Regions from separate parts of the Butyricicoccus pullicaecorum genome, predicted to be linked through region 1. Evidence: riboswitches for the same ligand, from Rfam matches in the RefSeq annotation. Region 1 holds a riboswitch; the other holds the start of a gene.
What was found. Region 1 has a riboswitch for thiamine pyrophosphate ahead of B5F17_RS09095 (ABC transporter permease). Riboswitches for the same ligand answer to the same signal wherever they lie in the genome.

Region 1 (3,406 bases):
ACTCATACATAAACTCGGTGTAGCCGTCCCAAACTTCGTCCTTCATCAGGCCCCAAGTGTCGCTGTCCAGGCTGTACTGACCGCTGAGGAACTTCTGGGACTCGAGCAGGAAGTCCATGTCGGTATCCGGGATGACCTCGTGCAGGATGTTTGCGGCAGCATCAGGCGATTCGATGGCGTATTCATAGCCCTGCTTGACAGCATCCATGAAGGCCTGAACGGTCTCGGGATCGTTTTCGATCATGTCTTCGTTGGTGATGATGACCGGGGTGTAGTAGTCCAGACGGGAGTCCAGATCCTTGACCGGCATGTAGTTGATGTCATAGCCCTGCATGCGGTCGTTGATGACTGCCCAGCCTTCGAACTCCCACTGGATGTCGATGTCGTCGCCCATCGATTCCAGACCGCTGCCGGTGGCACCGACCATGGTCAGCTTGGAGAAGTCAGCGCCGGCGCCAGCCATAACAGCCTTGAGCACGGCTTCCTCGCTGGGAGCCTGCCAGCCGGCGTAGACCTTGCCCTCAAAGTCCTTGGGGGACTGAATGTTGTCCTCTGCGCGGGAGATAAAGCCCGAGGTGTTGTGCTGAATGATGGCAGCGATGGCGCGGATGGGGAGCGGCTCGGATGCCGTGCGGGCATAGGTCACGTTCTCCTGATAGGTCACAGCAAATTCAGCCTTGCCGACCGCACACAGCGTGGTTGCGTCGTTGTCACCTGGCTCGATGATGTTGACCTTGAGGCCGTGCTGCTCAAAATAGCCCGACTTCTGGGCAACATAAATGCCGGTGTGGTTGGTGTTGGGTACATAGTCGAGTACCAGCGTTACTTCCTTGAGACCATCCCCCTCGGTGGTCTGTTCGGTCTGTCCGCCGCATGCGGTCATGCCGAGACACAGACCCAGCGCGAGGAACATTGCCAATCCTTTTTTCATCTTACGAGACTCCTTTGCGTTTTCTTGTATAGGGAAAGAGTATGCGCTCGAGCAGCGTGACCGCAAAATTGAGCAGTAAGCTCCAAATGATGATCATGATGACACAAGCGAATACTTTATCCATCAAAAAGCCGTTTTTGACGCGAATCATGTAATAGCCCAGACCGGCGGATGCGCTGAGCCATTCACCGACGATAGCACCGCCGATGCAGTAGGTTGCCGAGACTTTGAGTCCGGAAAACAGCGCGGGTGCCGCGGTGGGGATTTTTACGTACAGATATTGCTGCAGCAGGTTCGCGCCAAAACTGCGCAGCAGATTGATTTGGTTGCGGTTGACGTGCTGAAGTGCATCGGAAAAGGCGATTGCGATGGGGAAAAAACACATAAAGACGACTATTAAAATTTTGGGCGCCAGTCCAAAGCCCAGCCACATGGTAAAGAGCGGTCCCAGAACCATGACCGGGACGGTCTGAGAAACCACGAGGTAGGGAAAGACACTGTGCCGGAAGGTTCGGTTTAGGTCCATGAGGATGGCGATGAGGACGGCGAGCACGGTGGCGATCAGCAGACCGATGACGGCCTCCTGCAAGGTCACCATGGAATGCATCCACAGCGTGCTAAAATCCGAACCGATGGCTTTGACAATATCGCTTGGTGCGGGCAGAACATAGAGATCAATGCCGAAAAACTGCACACTGAACTCCCAGACGGCCAGCACGACGATCAGACAAAGCACAGGCATGATGTATTGTTGATATCGTTTCATGACACAGCGCTCCAATGAAATAAAAATAAAAAAGCGACTCATCCGTTGCAGGATCAGTCGCTTTGCAAGCTTGTTCAGGTGAAAAACACGAAAACTTCGACTCCCTACGCCGGTATGATCCGGATCAGGTAATAAGGGACCCTGCGCCCAGCGCAGATCTCAGCCGATCAAGGCACCCCTGTCTGATGTACATTTTATTTTAGCACGTTGGGATACAAATGTAAAGTCCGTGACCGAAAAAGACGGTTATACGCGAAGAGCAGGGGAGAGTGTGGAGAAAAATTCAAAAGGGGTGATATTTTCATTTGATTTGGGGCGTGTTATACTGAGAAAAACAGGATGCCATTACAGAACTGAGGTGAAGCAGAAATGGGAACTCCAAAGTATCAAGCTTCGATTCAGAAGGAACTGAATCTCGTGGCACGGCAGGAACAGGCGCTGCACAAGGCTGCGATGCGGCAAAAAACGCCGCAGTGGAAGACGAATTTGCAAGACAAGGTACCGGAAAAGGTCTATTTGAATTTAGAAAAGGCGTTTTGCAAGGCGTTCCAGGTGATTTTTGACAAGGGCACCGACTGGATTGAAAAAACGTATGACGCGCAATCTATCCGAAATGGTTATGAGGTGCATGACTTTGCATTTCAAATGCAGGCAGACCGTAAGGTTTTGAAAGAACTGCGCAGACAGGCATCGCGCACGCAAATGCAGGGGATGCTGACGACGAGCGCAGAAGGGATTGGACTGGGTGTTCTGGGCATCGGATTGCCGGACATTGTGCTGTTTGTCGGCGTGCTGCTGCAAGGCGTGTACAAAATTGCACTGCATTATGGGTTTGATTATCGGACGACAAGTGAGCGGTATTTTATTTTGCTGTTGATGGAAGCTTCCGTACAGAAAGGTGAGGCGTGGGAAGCATGCAATCGTGCGGTGGAAGCGTTCATTGCCGGACAAATGGTAGATGTGACCGACCAGCTGACCCGTACTGCACAGGCCTTTGCCGACGACCTGGTGCTGGCGAAAGCCGTGCAGGGATTGCCGCTTGTGGGCGTACTTGGCGGACTGTTCAATCCGGTTTGCTGCCGCAAGGTTATGAAATATGCCGAGCTTAAGTACCGAAAGCGCTGTCTGCTCAGGCTGTATGAGAGCAGTCAGGGCAGATAGCAAATCACAAAAGAAAATCATATCAGCACGCGTTTCTGAGGTCGCTGACCCGGAATCGCGTGTTATTTTTTACGGGACAGACGGCATGAATTTGTGCACTCCGAAGAAAATTACGAATCCGAGTCGGATATACGACAAAAGCCCTTGATTAACCCTCAGAACCTGATATAATTTTATTTACCACGTGACAAAATTTAAAAAGGGGATAAACATGGGAAAAAACTTTATAAGCAGTCTCGCAGTGGAGTTTCGGGGATATAATGCCCAAAAGCTCACCAAAGACCTGATGGCTGGTGTGACCGTTGCGGCGGTTGCGCTGCCGCTTGCGCTTGCGTTTGGTGTGTCGGCAGGTGCAACGGCGGCGGCTGGTCTTGTAACCGCGATCATTGCAGGTATCGTCATGTCGCTGCTGACCGGCGGTTACTATCAGATCTCGGGTCCGACGGGTGCGATGGCGGCCATTCTGGGTTCGCTGATTGCGACGCATGGCATGCAGGGAGTGTTCGTTGCCGGACTGATGAGCGGCATCATTCTGGTCATCGCGGGCA
Region 2 (3,406 bases), on a different contig from region 1:
ACGCGGACGGCCGCACGATTGTCTGGATTACCCACGACCAGCAAGCGGCAAAACGAGCCGAACGACGAATTTTAATGCACGAGGGCAAATTGTGCCCGGAACAGGAGAATTAGAGATGAATCGACGGGACAAACATAACTACTATCTGGACATGGCAGACGTCGCCCGCGAGCGCGGCACCTGCCTGCGCCGCAACTACGGTGCGGTCATCGTCAAAAACGACGTCATCGTTTCGACCGGCTACGTCGGCGCACCGCGCGGACGCGCCAACTGCATCGATCTGGGCACCTGCATCCGTCAAAAGATGGGCATTCCGCGCGGCGAGCGGTACGAGTTCTGCCGCTCGGTACACGCCGAGGCCAACGCCATCATCCACGCGTCCCGCGAGCAGATGCTGGGCGCAACGCTCTATCTGGTCGGACGCGAGGCATCCACCGGTGAACTCATCCCGGATGCCAACTCGTGCACCATGTGCAAGCGCATGATTATCAACGCCGGTATCGCACAGGTCATCATCCGCCGCGACATGGATACATACGACATCATTGACGTGCAGCAGTGGGTCGATCACGACGAGCTGCTCGCCGGTGAAATGGGGTATTAAACCATGTTCCTGCTCCAAGGTATGGGCATGATTCTGGCCAACCTGCTGGCCATCGGTATCATCGTCCTGGTGGCCTGGTTCTTCCTGCGGCGCGGGCCGGTCACAGAGTCCAAGCTGCGCCGCATGGTTAAGGCCGATGCCGTCCCGGCGCGTGACGTTTTGCCGTGCGGCGGTGACCTGGGCGCAACGGGTGCGCTGCTGCGTGCGCTCGATCTGGGCGGTCAGCCGCGCGATCTCATCCGTGCGCTGATGGTAGACTGGGTACAGCAAAAGGCGGTTTTCACCCGCTCGTCCCCCAAGAAAAAGCTGCGCTCGTTCGGCGCAGACGTGCAGCTCGAGCTGTATTTCCCCGAGGAATCCCCCGCGCTCTCGGGCGCTGCCGCCCTGCTCTACGACGCGGTACGCAGCTGGGCGGAGGAGGACGGCAGCTTGCAGCAAAGCGAACTGTATCAGGCGGCGCGAAATGATGCACAGCGTGTGGATAACATTGTCCTTCAGCTCATCCACGAGGGCCGCCGCAGTCTGCGCGACAAGGGCGGCTGTGCACCCGAAAGCAAAAAATCCAAGTTCGGCCTGTCGGACGACAACCGCGAACTGTACACGCCCAAGGGCATTCGCCTTGCCCGGGAGACCGCTGCCTTCGTGCACTTCGCATCGTCTGACCTCTGCGGACAAGCCGCTGTTTTGGCCGCCGCAGCCGGAAAAATCGAACAAAATGACCCGGCCTGCGTGCTGGCAGACGCGATTTTCGGCGGTATGACCGCCGGAAAACAAGTTTCCCGTTGACTTTTTCTGACAAACCGTGCTACAATAAAACATGCAAGGGAGCTTTTAGAAAAGCTGAGAGGAAAGCTGTGCGCTTTCGACCTTACCTGATTTGGATAATGCCAACGTAGGGATGCACAAGCGGTTTTTGCGCGCGTTCCGTGCGCAAAGCGCGGAATCAAACGAAATACCAAAGGGATGCCCTGTGTGGGGTATCCCTTTTTTCTATGCGTTCGGCAAATAAAGGGAGGAAATACCATGAAAAAAGTATTAACCATTGCGGGCTCGGACTGCTCGGGCGGTGCCGGTATTCAGGCCGACCTCAAGACCATGTCGGCGCACGGCGTATTCGCCATGAGCGTCATCGTCTCGGTCGTTGCTGAAAACACGGCGCGTGTCATCTCCATCGAGGACATCTCACCCAAGGTCATCGAAGACCAGATGGACGCGGTATTTGAGGACATCTTCCCCGATGCCGTCAAGGTCGGCATGCTGTCCACGCCGCCCTGCATGCAGGCAGTCGCACGCAAACTGCGCCAGTATCAGCCCCGTCATTTGGTCATTGACCCGGTCATGTACGCCAAAAACGGGGCTCCGCTGATGAATCCGGACGCAGTCGGTGCACTCATCGAGCACATCCTGCCCCTCGCCACCGTGCTCACGCCCAACATTCCCGAGGCCGAGTGCATCGCCAAAATGGAAATCCACTCGGTTGCCGATATGGAAGAGGCCGCACGCCGCATTCACGCGATGGGCTGCAAGAACGTACTGGTCAAGGGCGGTCACGCAGTCGGCAACGCACTCGACGTGCTCTACGACGGTCAGTCCTTCCACCACTTTGAAAACGAGCGCATTGACACCAAGAACACCCACGGCACCGGCTGCACGCTGTCCTCTGCCATCGCGTCCAATCTGGCACTCGGTCACGATGTGGTCAAGGCGGTCGGTCTGGCCAAGGACTACGTCACCGAGGGCATCCGCCACTCGCTCGCCATCGGCAAGGGCTGCGGTCCGCTCAACCACTTCCACGCGTTCTTTTCTGAGGAGGATTAAGCCATGAAATCGTCAAATTCTACCCGTAAACTGGCACTCGCCGGTCTGCTGACCGCTATCGCTGTTGTCGGCGGCATGTTCTCCATCCCGATCGGTGCAGCCAAGTGCTCGCCCGTGCAGCACATGGTCAACGTCCTCGCCGCCGTCCTGCTCGGCCCCTGGTACGCAGTCGGCTCGGCCTTTGTCACCTCGCTCATCCGCAACCTGATCGGCACCGGCAGCCTGCTGGCCTTCCCCGGTTCCATGGTCGGCGCTCTGCTCGCCGGTCTGCTCTACCAGCGCATCCAGCGCCTGCCTGCCGCCTTCGTCGGTGAAGTTTTCGGCACCGGTATTCTGGGTGCGATGCTGTCCTACCCCATCGCAGTCCTGCTCATGGGCAAGACCTCAGCGCTCTTCGCCTTCGTGCCCTCCTTCCTGCTCAACACGGTCGCCGGTTCCATCGTCGCCGTGCTCGTTATCTGCGCACTGGAGCGCACCAGCGTCCTCAAAACGCTGCGCGTCAGCCTGCGATAAGTCCAAAAGGAGCGTTTTCCCATGAAATTTGATGCAAAAATGCTGACGCTGTACGCGGTCACCGACCGTTCCTGGCTGCATGGCCGCACGCTGGCCGAAGTGGTCGAGGAAGTCATCTTAGGCGGTGCCACCATGGTACAGCTGCGCGAAAAAGACAAAACACCCGACGAAATCTTAGCCTCGGCGCGTGAGATCGCGCCCGTCTGCAAGAAATATGGCGTGCCGTTCATCATGAACGACTCTATTGAGCTTGCCCGTGCGGCAGGCGCGGACGGCGTGCATCTCGGCCAGAGCGACGTACCGGGTGACAACGTGCGCGAGCTGGCCGGTGACCTGATTCTGGGTCTGTCGGCCAACACGGTCGAGTCGGCCAAACGTGCGCAGGCGTTAGGGGCCGATTATCTGGGCGTAGGCGCGGTCTTCGGCACAACCACCAAGCACGACGCTCGTCATCTGTCCCCCGAAGCCCTG

Region 2: another riboswitch for thiamine pyrophosphate. It lies ahead of thiD (bifunctional hydroxymethylpyrimidine kinase/phosphomethylpyrimidine kinase); the one in region 1 lies ahead of B5F17_RS09095 (ABC transporter permease).

Annotation. Positions count from the first base shown of each region.
Region 1 is NZ_NFKK01000010.1:25,499-28,904, reverse strand. It holds gene B5F17_RS09100 (ABC transporter substrate-binding protein) at 1-931, opposite strand, end outside; gene B5F17_RS09095 (ABC transporter permease) at 933-1,697, opposite strand; TPP riboswitch at 1,782-1,887, opposite strand; gene B5F17_RS09090 (EcsC family protein) at 2,067-2,858, shown strand; gene B5F17_RS09085 (SulP family inorganic anion transporter) at 3,070-3,406, shown strand, end outside.
Region 2 is NZ_NFKK01000008.1:39,789-43,194, reverse strand. It holds gene B5F17_RS08085 (ABC transporter ATP-binding protein) at 1-113, shown strand, start outside; gene B5F17_RS08080 (deoxycytidylate deaminase) at 116-604, shown strand; gene B5F17_RS08075 (hypothetical protein) at 608-1,390, shown strand; TPP riboswitch at 1,416-1,521, shown strand; gene thiD (bifunctional hydroxymethylpyrimidine kinase/phosphomethylpyrimidine kinase) at 1,628-2,422, shown strand; gene thiW (energy coupling factor transporter S component ThiW) at 2,426-2,935, shown strand; gene thiE (thiamine phosphate synthase) at 2,957-3,406, shown strand, end outside.